One region of the Microbispora sp. NBRC 16548 genome, then DNA from elsewhere that is predicted to be linked to it. Evidence: predicted binding sites of a transcription regulator. Region 1 holds the regulator's gene; the other holds the start of a gene.

Region 1 (7,152 bases):
GCCGGGCGGCTCATGCGGGACCACTTCTGGCGAGCGGACATGAACGGCGTGGACTGGCCGGCCACGCTCGACCGCTACGCACTCCTCGTGGAGCGGATCGGCGCCTACTCCGAGCTGATCGACCTGCTCTGGGAGGTCCAGGGCGAGCTGGCCACCTCCCACGCGTACGCGCGGCCGAGCGGTGCCGGCCGCGATCCCCGGCGCCGCCAGGGCCTGCTCGGCGCCGACCTCGCCCGGGACGGGAACGGGGTGTGGCGGATCGGCCGCATCCTGCCCGGGGAGTCCTCCGACCACGAGGCCCGCTCGCCGCTGCTCGCGCCCGGCGTCGCCGTCCGGGAGGGCGATGCGATCGTCGCCGTGAGCGGGCGCCCGGTCGATCCGGTCCGCGGGCCGCTGGCACTGCTGTCCGGTACGGCGGGGCGGCCTGTGGAGCTGACCGTCCAGCCCGGTTCCGGCGGCGAGACCCGCCGGGTCGTCGTCACGCCCGTCGCGGACGAGACGCGGCTGCGGTACCACGACTGGGTGGTGGGACGGCGGGCGTTCGTGCGGGAGGCGTCGGACGGGCGGCTCGGCTACCTGCACGTGCCCGACATGATGTCCAGCGGGTGGGCGCAGTTCCACCGGGATCTGCGTGCCGAGATGGACTTCGACGGGCTCATCGTGGACATCCGGGACAACGGCGGCGGGCATGTCTCCGAGCTGGTGCTGGAGAAGCTGCAGCGGCGGGTGACCGGGTGGTCGCTGGCCCGGGGGTACGAGCCGGCGCGATACCCGGAGGACTCCCCCCGCGGGCCGATCGTGGCGGTCACCGACGAGTTCGCCGGGTCGGACGGGGACATCGTCAGTGCCGGGATCAAGAACCGCGGCATCGGACCGCTCGTGGGCACGAGGACCTGGGGTGGCGTGATCGGCATCGACTCGCGCTACTCGCTCGTGGACGGGACCGTCGTCACGCAGCCGCGGTACTCGTTCTGGCTCGAAGGCGAGGGGTGGGGCGTCGAGAACCACGGCGTCGACCCGGACGTCGAGGTCGTCGTGACGCCGCAGGACCTGGTCGCCGGGCGGGATCCGCAGCTGGCGCGGGCGGTGGAGCTGGCCCTGGCGGCGCTGCAGGAGAGGCATCCGGCCACCCCGCCGGAGTTGCCGCCGCTGCGGTGATCCCGGTGCCGAAGCTCGTCGGCATCGTGCCGTGACGGGACGTTGACGATCGGCTGGCCTTCCGGACAAAATTACGCCCGAGCCACAAACTAGTCATATCGATGTAGGCGTGCGGTCAGGGCATGCCGCGACCACCACCGCTCCGGCGGTGGTCTGGGGTGCGCGCCTGACCGTATGGCTCGGCGTCGGCGTGCGCCCCGCGTGGGAGGCACGTCTTGTACAGACGAATTCTCGGCGGGCTGGCGACGGCCGCCGCGATGGCGGCGACCGTTCTCGTCGTCACCGGGTCGCCGGCGAACGCCGCCGGCACGGGCACCGGCTACCTGCACACCAGCGGGAACAAGATCGTCGACAGCACCGGCGCCACGGTCCGGCTGACCGGCATCAACTGGTTCGGCATGGAGACCGACAACAAGACCTTCCACGGGTTGTGGGCGAACAACCCGTGGAAGAGCCAGCTCGACCTCATGGCGAGCCTCGGCTACAACACCATCCGGGTGCCGTTCTCGGACGACGCCCTGAAGCCGGGCGCGCAGGCGACGAGCGTCAACACCTACTCCAACCCCGACCTGATCGGCCTGTCCCCGCTGCAGATCCTCGACAAGGTCGTGGACTACGCGGGCCAGAAGGGCATGCGGATCATCCTCGACCGGCACCGGCCGACCAGCGCGGGCCAGACTGCGCTGTGGTACACCTCGGGCGTCCCCGAGTCCACCTGGATCAGCGACTGGAAGTCGCTGGCCCAGCACTACGCCGGCAACACCACCGTCATCGGGGCCGACCTGCACAACGAGCCGCACGCCGACGGCACCAACCCGAACGCGACCGGCTCCTGCTGGGGCTGCGGCGACGAGTCGCGCGACTGGCGCCTGGCGGCCGAGCGCGCGGGCAACGCCATCCTGTCCGTGCAGCCCAACTGGCTGATCTTCGTGGAGGGCGTGAGCTGCCCGAGCGGCGGCCTGTCCAACGTCTGGGACAACGACACCAGCAACGACGAGGACTGCGGCTGGTGGGGCGGCAACCTCACCAAGGCGGGCCAGTACCCGGTGCGGCTGAACGTGGCCAACCGGCTCGTCTACTCGCCCCACGAGTACGCCACGTCGGTCTACCACCAGGCGTGGTTCGACGACCCGTCGTACCCGGCGAACATGCCGGCCATCTGGGACAAGTACTTCGGCTACCTGTACAAGCAGAACATCGCGCCGATCATGGTGGGCGAGTTCGGCACCACGCTCGCCAGCAACATCGACAAGATCTGGCTCCAGGAGCTCATGAAGTACATGGGCAGCGGGGTGAACGGCATGTCGTTCACCTACTGGTCGTGGAACCCCAACTCGGGTGACACGGGCGGCATCCTGAAGGACGACTGGGCGACGGTCGACCAGGCCAAGCAGAGCATCATCTCGCCCTACCTGATCCCGCCGACCGGTGGCGGCAACCCGACGCCGCCGGTGTCGCCCTCGGCCTCGCCGAGCGTGTCGCCGTCGGCCTCTCCGTCGGCCTCTCCGTCGGCTTCTCCGTCGGCTTCTCCGTCGGCCTCGCCGTCGGCGTCCCCGTCGGTGTCTCCGTCCGCGTCTCCCTCGTCGCCGGGCGGGAAGACCTGCACGGCCACGTACAAGGTCGTCAACCAGTACTCCGGCGGCTTCCAGGGTGAGGTCACGGTCAAGGCGGGTTCCTCGGCCATCTCGGCCTGGACCGTGAAGTGGGCCTTCCCGAACGGCCAGAGCATCAGCCAGCTCTGGAACGGCACGCTCAGCGCGAGCGGGTCGAACGTCACGGTGACGAACCTGTCCTACAACGGCGCGCTGGGTGCCGGGGCCTCGACCACCTTCGGCTTCAACGGCAGCTGGTCGGGCACCAACGGCGTTCCTTCGCCGGTGAGCTGCACCGCCTCCTGACGGCGGACCGAACACGGCACAGCACAAGCCCGGCGCTCTCGTGAGCGCCGGGCTTGTCCCTGTGCGGCGTCCGGAACCGGCGAGCCGCTGCTGCTACAGCTTGCGCAGGACGGCCGTGACCTTGCCGAGCACGGTGGCCTCGTCACCGGGGATCGGCTCGTAGTTGGGGTTGTGCGGCACCAGCCACACGTGCCCGTCCTTGCGCTTGAACGTCTTCACGGTGGCCTCGCCGTCGATCATGGCGGCCACGATGTCGCCGTTGTCGGCGACCGGCTGCTGCCGCACCACGACCCAGTCGCCGTCGGCGATGGCGGCCTCGATCATCGAGTCGCCGGAGACCTGGAGCAGGAACAGCGTGCCCTCGCCCACGAGCTGCTTGGGCAGCGCGAACACGTCCTCGATGCTCTGCTCGGCGAGGATGGGACCACCGGCCGCGATGCGGCCGACCAGCGGCACGTAGGCTGCGGTGGGCCGGTTGAATCCGGCCTCCTCCTCGGAGGTGGCGTCCGGGTCCACCCACAGCACCGGCTCGCCCGGCAGCCGGACCTCCAGGGCCCGGGGCCGATGCGGATCACGCCGGAGGTAGCCCTTACGCTGGAGCGCCGTGAGCTGGTGCGACACGCTGGAGGTGCTGGTCAGCTGGACCGCTTCCCCGATCTCCCGCATGGAGGGCGGATAGCCGCGCTGCTGGACCGAGTCGCGGATCACCTCGAGGATCTTCCGCTGCCTGGGGGTGAGGCCAAGCGAGTCGCGCCTGCGAACCGCGAGGTCGCTGACGCCATCCGCTTGCTCACTTCGGTCACTCACGATGCCACCTCTCAATCCGTGTTCCTCATGTCGCACAGAGCGACCGTACCGCGATTCAAGATCACCGTCAAACAATTGTTCGATATCCAGCGAAATCGCCGATCTCGCCGTCCGTCTCATCGTACGGGAGTTCGATCGATCCCGTGTTCGATTTACCCGATCTTCTCTGGCTGTAGTACGCCCAGGTCAGAAGCCGTACGGAAATCAGCAGGGAAAGGCGCGTAAAGGGCCTATTCCGCGACGGGCGGGGCTGTCGATGCGGCCGTGACTGGAGGCGCGACACGCGCGCCGAGCAGGCACTTCCTCACTCGGGGCCGGTTCGACTTGCGTTCAAGGTCGGGCGCTCCTACGGTTGGACCACAACATCTAGTAGTCACATCGGTGTAAGTTCACCACACCTTGTGTTCCGGGATGTGCGTTCTGGGAGGCGATGAAGTGCACTGTCCGTTCTGTCGCCACCCGGACACCCGGGTCGTGGACAGCCGTGCGGCCGAGGACGGGGCGGCGATCCGCCGCCGGCGCACCTGCCCCGAGTGCGGGCGCAGGTTCACCACGCAGGAGACCGTACTGCTGATGGTGAGCAAGCGCAGCGGGGTCACCGAGCCGTTCTCCCGGGAGAAGGTCATCGCCGGCGTGCGGCGGGCCTGCCAGGGACGCCCGGTCGGCGAGGACTCCCTCGCCCAGCTCGGGCAGCGCGTCGAGGAGAGCATCCGGGGCACCGGCGCGGCCGAGATCGCCTCGCACGAGGTGGGCCTGGCCATCCTGGGCCCGCTCCGCGACCTCGACGAGGTGGCCTACCTGCGCTTCGCGTCGGTCTACCGCAGCTTCGAGACGCTGGCGGACTTCGAGGCGGAGATCGAGCGGCTCCGCGCGGCCCACAGCACGGTGGGCGAGGAGTAGGCGCCTTCCGGGGGACCGGGACGAGGCGGGCGGCGGCGCGCGACGGCGCGGCGCGACGATGTGGTTATAACGAGCGTGGTCGGAGAAGGGGCTCCATCGGGCCCTGGGAGGGGGAAGTCATGACGGAGACCGTGAGCGGCACCGTGTCGGGTGCGGGGGGCCGGCCGGGCAAGCGCCCGCGCAAGGGCCTGAAGATGAAGCGCATCTTCACCACCCCCGGTGTCCACCCGTACGACGAGGTCCGCTGGGAGCGGCGCGACGTCGTGATGACGAACTGGCGGGACGGCTCGGTCAACTTCGAGCAGCACGGCGTGGAGTTCCCCGACTTCTGGTCGGTCAACGCGGCCAACATCGTCACCACCAAGTACTTCCGGGGGGCGGTGGGCACCCCGCAGCGCGAGTCGAGCCTCAAGCAGCTCGTCGACCGGGTCGTGGGCGTCTACACCAGGACCGGCGTCGAGAACGGCTACTTCGCCTCCGAGGAGGACGCGGAGATCTTCGACCACGAGCTCAAGCACGCGCTGATCCACCAGACCTTCAGCTTCAACTCCCCGGTGTGGTTCAACGTCGGCACCCGCTCGCCCCAGCAGGTGAGCGCCTGCTTCATCCTGGCCGTGGACGACACGATGGAGTCGATCCTCGACTGGTACAAGGAAGAGGGCGTGATCTTCAAGGGCGGCTCGGGCTCGGGGGTCAACCTCTCCCGCATCCGATCGTCCAAGGAGCTGCTGTCCAGCGGTGGCACGGCCAGCGGCCCGGTCTCCTTCATGCGCGGCGCCGACGCCTCCGCCGGCACCATCAAGTCGGGCGGCGCCACCCGCAGGGCGGCCAAGATGGTCGTCCTCGACGTGGACCACCCCGACATCGAGGAGTTCATCGAGACCAAGGCGCGCGAGGAGGACAAGATCCGCGCGCTGCGCGACGCCGGGTTCGACATGGACCTCGGCGGCAAGGACATCGTGTCCGTCCAGTACCAGAACGCCAACAACTCGGTGCGGGTCTCGGACGAGTTCATGCGGGCCGTCGAGGACGGCGGGCAGTTCGGCCTGCGGGGCCGGCTGACCGGCGAGGTCATCGAGGAGGTCGAGGCGCGGTCGCTGTTCCGCAAGATGGCCAAGGCCGCCTGGGAGTGCGCCGACCCCGGCCTGCAGTACGACGACACGATCAACGACTGGCACACCTGCCCCGAGACCGGGCGGATCACGGCCAGCAACCCCTGCTCGGAGTACGTCCACCTGGACAACTCCTCGTGCAACCTCGCGTCGATCAACCTGCTGAAGTTCCTGCGTGACGACGACTCCTTCGACGTCGCGACCTTCGTGAAGATCACCGAGCTGATCATCACCGCGATGGACATCTCGATCACCTTCGCCGACTTCCCGACGCAGAAGATCGCCGAGACCACCCGGGCGTACCGCCAGCTCGGCATCGGCTACGCCAACCTGGGCGCGCTGCTCATGGCGACCGGGCACGCGTACGACTCCGACGGCGGCCGGGCCATCGCGGCCGGGATCACCTCGCTGATGACCGCCGTGTCCTACCGCCGCTCGGCAGAGCTCGCCGGGATCGTCGGCCCATACGACGGCTACCAGCGCAACGCCGAGCCGCACAAGCGGGTCATGCGCAAGCACGCCGCGGCCAACGACGACCTGCGCACCCTCGACGACATGGACAAGGGCCTGCACACAGAGGCCACCCGGCAGTGGCAGGAGTGCCTCAGGCTCGGCGAGAAGAACGGCTACCGCAACGCCCAGGCGTCGCTGCTCGCCCCGACCGGCACCATCGGCCTGATGATGGACTGCGACACCACCGGCATCGAGCCCGACCTGGCGCTGGTGAAGTTCAAGAAGCTCGTCGGCGGCGGCTCGATGCAGATCGTCAACCAGACGATCCCGCGGGCGCTGCGCCGGCTCGGCTACCTCGAGGAGCAGGTCGAGGCCATCGTCGAGTACATCGCCGAGCACGGCCACGTCGTGGACGCCCCCGGCCTGCGGCCGGAGCACTACGAGGTGTTCGACTGCGCGATGGGCGAGCGGGCCATCGCCCCGATGGGCCACGTCCGGATGATGGCGGCCGTCCAGCCGTTCCTGTCCGGCGCGATCTCCAAGACCGTGAACCTGCCCGAGTCGGCCACGGTGGACGACATCGAGCAGGTCTACCTGGAGGGCTGGAAGCTCGGCCTCAAGGCCCTGGCCGTCTACCGCGACAACTGCAAGGTCGGCCAGCCGCTGTCGATCGCCAAGAAGACCTCCGAGGAGGCGCCCGCCGCGGAGATCGCCGAGAAGGAGCCGGTCGTCCAGGTCGTGGAGGTCGCGCGGCCGACCAGGCGGCGGATGCCGAACCAGCGGCCGAGCACCACCACCCGCTTCACCGTGGGCGGCGCCAAGGG
Region 2 (7,152 bases), on a different contig from region 1:
CCCGAAGCAGGCGGGGCAGGTAGTCGCGGCCCTGGAGGTGACGGCCGAGCCCGGACACGATCATCACCGGTTGCCAGTGTCGCCGGTAGATCCAGAACCGGCGCCAGAAGGCCAGCAGCCGCCAGCCTATGAATCGCACGAACGATGCCCTGTCGGCCAGCACCCAGCCGAGCAACAGCGAGACGGGGATAGTGACGGCGGCGACCGCCGTGGGCCAGCCGTACCGGACCCAGATCACACCGGGCACGGCGAACAGCGCGACCGCGATGGGGTGGACGAGGAGGGCCCGGACGAGCCCGGCGACCAGGCGGCCGAGGAAGACCAGAATGGTCAGGATCGCCGGGGTCTGGACGACGGCCGGTTTGAACACGACCGCCGTGTCTGGAGTGGTGGACACGAGGTTGCGGACCTCGCCACCGGGAAGGCGCTTGAGCATAAGCTGAACTCCTCTCTTGTGATGCGCAGTCAGGGAGAGAACTGAGGGGCCGCCGGAAGTTGCCGCTTCCAGCGGCCCCGCTTGCGTGTCAGGCCGCCGAGTCGCAGGCCTGGGCGTGTTCGGCGTGCAGGCGTTCGCAGTCGGCCAGGTACCGGGCGGCGGCGTTGAAGATCTGCCGCGCGATGTCGAGGTCTTGCGCGGTGACCGGTCCGGCCCCGATGGTCGAGACCGTCACGTCCGCCTCGTCGGACTCCAGGACCAGGTACGGCCGCCCGGACTCCAGCACCCGAGCACGCGCCCGAGTGATCGAGGCGTAGAACGAGATGCCGATGCGAGGCCGCTGGCCGGGGTCGATCGACATCGACACGTGGGTGTAGGGACCGTGTGCCATCAGGCCCCCCCGGCCGTTGGCCAGGCCGTGAAACCGCCGCTCGACCGACCGGGCGAACGAGGCCGCCTCACGGGCGAGCTGCCGGGCGAACTCCACATCGGCCGGACTGACCTGGTCACTGTCCGAAGTGGACAGCAGCACCGAGGTCGAGCCGAAGTCCAGCGCCAGCACCGGCGTCCGCGCCGGGTACGGCATGGTCTTGGCCGAGGCCCCGCACCCGGTGTTGAGGCTGATCACGGCCGAAGGCCGCACCGTCCGCCGCCCCATCACGCCGCGTCCTTCGCAGCGTTGGCGGTCTTGCCGGCCGCCGAGCGGGGAGCCCGCATCACCCGAGCCGAGATCGAGTAGGCCAGCCGCCCCGTCGCCTGATGCACGTACGGCTTGACCTCCAGCCCGTCGAACTCGGCCGGCGCGAGTGGCACGCCCGGCAGCGACGGCGGGACGACCGGCTGCACCTCCGACAGGATCTTCACGGTCACCGTCTTCTGCGCGGCCTTGAGCGAGGGATCGGCGTCCATCACCGGAACCTGCCACACCGGAAGACCGGTCACCTTGTCCTTGGCCTGGGTGTCCCGCTTGGCGTCGAAGTCCTTCGCCGCGCTCACCTCGCCCACGACGTAGCAGCCGTGCGGGAACAGCAGCTCGAAGCTGATCGGGATGGGTCCTTGCAGTGCCATCGTTCACCACCTCCTTGTCCACCCCCCTAGACGGCGACGGCCGATCCGTCACGAGAACTGTCTAGGGGGCTATGCGACAGCAGGTAGCGCGGAGTGAGGCGAACTGTCTAGGGGGGTCGACGGGTTTATTCAGACGACGGGGCAGAGCGAGGCATGATTTGAGTTACGGGTCGGAACAAAGGCTTAAATCGGACTTTCCTTATCTCGGGCCTTCTTGCCGCGAGACGGTATGACTTCACAATCCTGTGTCAAGCGGGCAATACGCCCAAAGTCTGTATGTCGCAGACAGCAGTGCCCGTTACCATGACCCAGATGCCCATCAACACTCATACATGAGGCACCTGCACCTTAAGGAGAGTTATGGCAGGCCCGAACACGACTCACTGGAAGCTCGACCCTCACACCAAGGCCAAGCATGAGATCCTGCGCCATTACCTCGGCGGATGGTTTCCAGTTCTTTCCGCATATAACGGGCGTGTCGTATTTCTTGATGGGTTTGCCGGCCCCGGACGCTACGAGAATGGCGAGCCGGGCTCGCCTATTATTGCGCTAACCACCCTGCTGGATCATTCGTACTTCCCTCGCATGAGGGCAGAATTTCTCTTTGTATTTTGCGAGCCAGAGCCTAATAGATTTGCGAGCCTGAAGTCCGAGGTTACTGCTCTTCAAAATTCTCGCAGTCCCTGGCCTCGCCATGTGAAGGTCATACTTCTAGATAAGCCTTTCCAGGAAGCCGCCTCGGACATCGTGGAGGATCTGAAAAGACAGAAACGGCAGCTAGCCCCTACCTTTGCTTTCGTGGACCCTTTCGGTTTCTCCGGCCTCCCCCTCAATTTACTGCGCGATCTCCTTGCTTCGCCGCGTTGCGAACTCTTCGTCAACTACATGGTTGATTCGGTGAACCGATTCGCTGGAGCCGGGAACGTGGATCGCCATCTCACGGAGCTATTCGGAACCGACCAATACAAGGAAGCGGCAACGCTTGCAGGGCGACCTCGCCAACAATTTCTTCACGACCTTTACGAGAATCAACTTAAGGCTGTATGCGGCTTCCCTTATGTGCAGTCGTTCGGCATGATAAATAAGTCGGGCCATATCGGATACTATCTCTTCTATGGCACCCGAGACATCAAGGGCCTGGAGTTGATGAAAGAGGCGATGTGGAAGTTGGATCCGGGAGGTGATTATAGGTTTTCGGATCGGCTAGTTGGGCAAGATATCCTCTTCATAGAGGACAGGCTCGACGTTGCCCCACTACAGCAGGCGCTACTGGAACAGTTCTCGGGTAAGACGGTTCCAATTCAGGAACTGGAGAACTTCACTACCATTCGAACCCCATACAAGAAAACCCACCTTCGAAGGCCTGTGCTGGCACCTCTGGAGAAAGCAGGGATGATAAAAGTGCAGCGACCCGGCAAACACGGGTTTCCAACGGGTACGATGATCACATTCACTGCAGGGTGAAGGCGATAGTTCAAACGCCTACTAATACCGGTGATCCCGCAATGGCAGGCATTTCATCCCAGGTGCGTCCGTCTAGCAGTCGCCCCTGTGCCTTGGGGGTCCTGCCACCCCATTGCTTGAAAAAGAATGGGACTCCGGCGCTGATACACTGGTCGCGCACGTCCCTAACCCAAGCTATGTCGACCGGCCGGAAACCAGGCCCGCTCTCTCCGCCAACTATCACCCAAGATATGCCGGAAAGATTTAAGTCGCCTAAGTTGCCAAGCAAGGGTTCGCATGAGAGGAATCGAACTGCGGCCGGAACCTCTCGTAGTTCGTCAATTCGATCCTTAGAGTCAGTGTCTTCGACGCTGACTCCCATCCAGACGTTAGCCGGCCAAGGCAGGCGATGAGCCATGCGTCGCAGACGCCGTGCACGCTTAGTGAGCACTTGATAAGTGTGCTGCGGCGTTTCCTCCATAGTGCGGAAAACGCGGTGTACGAAGTCATAGGGGACCTGAGCGTGAAATAAATCGCTCATTGAGTTAACGAAGACGGTGCGAGGTTTCCGCCACCGTCTTGGCAGGTCTAATAAATCTTCATGGAGCGTTACGCCGAAGCCTGGCCCTGACGTCCGGGGATCTCCATCGCGCTGATATCTGGGCTGTCCCATAGCCTTCAATCGCTTCGCGAGTGCGAGAGCGTAGCAGTTATCACAGCCCCGAGAGAAACGGTCACAACCTGTAGAGGGGTTCCACGTAGCTTCGGTCCACTCGATATGGCTACGGTCACCCATCGCTTGCCCCTCTACCTCTTCGAGTCCTGGATCACATCAATCGACCCTTGTCGGCGATCATAACTCAGATCGAACCTATTTTCGATACTTCGCGGGTAAGTTGTGGTAACCGTACCGCCACTGGCGGTGCAAGATCAGCGAAACGCTCAGGCCCGATGTGATCAGGCCAAGACGTAGGCTGCCGTAGCGTCGTCGTGGGCCTTGCTGCGGGGCCAGCGTTTGCCGTGCGGATCAGATTGCTCTGTCTCGCGCACTCGGCGGATTAGTTCGGTCGGCCCGTTTTGTTCCAGGTCGGTGAGGAGCTGGCGCCAACTGGTGAGGTGGTAGCGGTTGACGGCGTCTGCTGCGCCGTCGGTGAGTAGGGCTGCGGCGCGGATCTGGTCGGTGGGGATGGTGCCGGTGAGGGCTTGGTCGGCGGCGAGGGGGTCGGTGGAGGCGACCCAGAAGCCGTCGTCGCGGTTGCGGTATTGGCCGAGGGTTTCGACGTACTCGCGGCGGGCTTCGGCGTGTTCGGGTGTGCCGCCGGGGAGGCTGTCGAGTCGGGTGCGGTGGGGTGCGGCGACCTGTTCTAGCCGGTCGTCGCAGATCACCATCGGCTCGGGCGTACCGGTATCGAGGATGAGGGTGGAGTCGCCGAGGACGAGCCAGTCGAGGTGGTCGGAGACCTGGCGGAGCATGATGACGGTGGCGGAGGGGGAGCCGCCGTGGGTCAGGTCGCAGGTGAAGTCGTGCAGTGAGGTGACGTGCTTGATGCCCTGGGCGAGGAGTTCGGGCAGGGGGCCGGCGCTTTGGGTCATCTCGGCGAGCAACGTGGAGCCGAGGGTATGGGAATACCACCGCACGCTGTGCGAGCCGGCCGAGGTGAGACCTGGGGGGATGCTGGCGCCGTCGAGGAGGACGACGGCGTTGGCGGTTGCGCCGATGAAGTCTTCGTTGGGCCGGTCGGGGTAGGCGGGTTCGCTGGCGAAGGCGACGCGCATCAGGTGTCCTCGTGCCGGTAGAGCGGGCTGGCCAGTTCCGCTCGCACTGGTTCCCCGGTGTGCGGGTCGTATTCGACGCCGACCACGCAGGAGAAGCGGTGGTCGCCGACCTGCCCCCACAACGTGGCGATCTCATTGGCGAGTAGGTGGATGACGCCGAGGGAGCCGTTGGGGTGGATACCGGCGATGGCCAGGAACGAGCCCTTCCCGTCCGGGCGGGGCAGCCGACCGAGGAAGGCCGAGTCGGTCGGCTGCTGAGGGTCGAGCTGGGAGCCGGACCGGTACTCGCGGCCGGTGCGCGTGTCGAGGAGCTTCCAGCCGGTGTCGTCGCGGTCCCAGTGGATGACCGGGTCGGCGTCGTACGCGGCACGCATGGCATCGGACATGCGGGGGCCGCAGATGACGAGCAGGCCGGGCCGGTTGAGGTCGATCTGCCCGTCGACGGTGACGTTGTCCGTGGCGACGCTCAGGCCGAAGGTCCGGGCGAGGTCTTCCAGGCGCTTGCCGGTGCGCATGTCGTCCAGGGCGACCATGGAGCGGCCGGTCGCGGCGTCGTGCCGCAGCGGAGTCACCACGGTAACGGTCCCGACGCCGAGGAACGCACCCTCGGGGGCGGGGCCGGTGTGACGGATCTGGTGGATACGCCCGCGGGACAGACCGGCCTTCTCGGCGATCTGCGCATACGACATGCCCTGGGCGTGGAGTTCTTGGATGACGCGGCGGCGCAGGCGAGCCAGTTCGGTGACCTCTTGCTGGGCGGCGTTGAGTCGTTCGGTGGCGACCCGGAGCAGCAGGTAGGGATCGTCGATCGCGGCGATTTTGTCCAGGTCGCTCGGTGGCACGGTTCCTCCTCGGTGGTGCGCACCCGAGTCTAGGCCCCTAGACGAAATACCGTCTATCCCTCTTGACAGTACGGTTTTGGCGGGTTTGCCCGTCCTTGGATCCACGGCCCGGATCGCCGAGCGCCGGTTGGGGACACCGCGCGGGCTCACCGCGCCATTCCCGTCAACAGGGCCGCCCAGACCTCGCGCGCCTGGCCGAGGGGCCAGCGATGGGTCTCGCGGATCTCAGGTGCGTCCTCGTTCTGGAGCGTGCGCCGGATGAACCCCTGTCCGCCCGCCTGGCACAGCTCATAGACCATGGCCAGGCAGTCGCAGGTCCAGGCGAGCACGCGAACCCGGGCTCCGTCCGAGGGCTTAAACCATTCCAGCTTCGTGCACCCGGGTCGCCGGCGATTGGGGACGTGCGGGCTTATGCAGCTCATGACCGGGGCGTCGCCTGTGCGGCGGCTGCGATGGGGTCGACCTTGAGCAGCGCCCAGACGGTACGGCCGGCCTGGTTGCCGTACACGCCCCAGTTGTCGGCCAGGTTGGCGACCAGCAGCAGGCCGCGGCCCCCCTCGTCATCGGCAGGCCGGACGAGCCGAGGGACGCCGGGGCCGCCTTCGTCGGTGACGCCGAGCCATACCTGATCGCGTTCGGCCTGGATGCTTACGATGAACCGGCCGCCGAACCGGGCTGAGGCGGTGTGCCGGACCGCATTGGTCGCCAGCTCGCTCACGATGAGCTCGGCCGACTCGACGACCGGCCAGGTACCGAGGGCTGCGGTGATGAAGCGGCGGGCTTCGGTGACCGAGGCGGGACGGCCGAGGAAGTGCCGGGACAGGCGCCATGGGGGCATGGGACACGCTCCGTCGTATAGGGGGCTAGACATGCCTTCGACTGGAGCGTATGACCATCACCGCAAGCATCTCAAGGAATACGACGCATAAATGCGTCAGTCATCGAGCTGCTTCGCCAGCTCCCGGAAGTCCGCCACGATCTCGCCCAGCAGCGCCCGCAGCTCCTCCCCGTACACGGCCGCGCCCGCGAACGCCTCGAACGCCTCTTCATGAGCCCCGACCTCGCCCGCCTCGGTCAGCGTCAGATCACCGGTCAGGCTCTCCACCACGCTCACGGACCCGTCGAAGATGGTGAACCCGTGCAGCGGGAAGGCCGGCGCCTCCACCTTCCACGGGACAACACCGAGCCGAACATGGGGCAGCGTCGAGACCTGAGCCAACCGGTCGAGTTGGGCCAGCATTAATGACGGCGACCCCGGCCACGTACGAACCGCACCCTCGGTCAATACGAAGGCGAACCGCCGGCTCTCCTCGAACAGCACTGCTTGCGCATCGATCCGTACAGCCGCCGCCTTGGCCGCATCGTCCTCATCCACATCGCGGCCGATCGCCACCGCCAACCGCGCATACTCCGCCGTCTGCAACAGCGCCGGAATCATCGCCGAAGAGAAGACCGCCATCCACTTCGACGAGCGAACCCGCGCCGCGTTCGCCGCCTCCCTGCCAGCAAGCCCACCTTTTAGCCGCGATACCTCGTCACGCAGCCGCACGAGCAGCGCGTCCAACTCAGAGCGAGCGGCGTAATCGA

The links. Region 1 encodes LexA, which represses DNA repair genes until DNA is damaged. Its sites were predicted from a motif close to TCGAACANNTGTTCGA; they were not measured.
Region 2: the regulator LexA is predicted to act here: its motif matches at 3,813-3,828, upstream of QSK36_RS43635 (DUF5131 family protein).

The regions. Positions count from the first base shown of each region.
Region 1 is NZ_BSSF01000001.1:116,800-123,951, forward strand. Features, by position in the region: gene QSK36_RS00550 (S41 family peptidase) at 1-1,158, shown strand, start outside; gene QSK36_RS00555 (cellulase family glycosylhydrolase) at 1,374-3,056, shown strand; gene lexA (transcriptional repressor LexA) at 3,150-3,866, opposite strand; gene nrdR (transcriptional regulator NrdR) at 4,299-4,763, shown strand; gene QSK36_RS00570 (vitamin B12-dependent ribonucleotide reductase) at 4,883-7,152, shown strand, end outside.
Region 2 is NZ_BSSF01000019.1:128,820-135,971, reverse strand. Features, by position in the region: gene QSK36_RS37590 (FtsK/SpoIIIE domain-containing protein) at 1-436, opposite strand, end outside; gene QSK36_RS37585 (hypothetical protein) at 525-1,097, opposite strand; gene QSK36_RS37580 (plasmid replication, integration and excision activator) at 1,094-1,504, opposite strand; gene QSK36_RS37575 (three-Cys-motif partner protein TcmP) at 1,865-2,968, shown strand; gene QSK36_RS43635 (DUF5131 family protein) at 2,979-3,743, opposite strand; gene QSK36_RS37570 (NUDIX hydrolase) at 3,905-4,723, opposite strand; gene QSK36_RS37565 (sigma factor-like helix-turn-helix DNA-binding protein) at 4,723-5,565, opposite strand; gene QSK36_RS37560 (hypothetical protein) at 5,712-5,894, opposite strand; gene QSK36_RS37555 (ATP-binding protein) at 5,984-6,403, opposite strand; gene QSK36_RS37550 (helix-turn-helix domain-containing protein) at 6,500-7,152, opposite strand, start outside.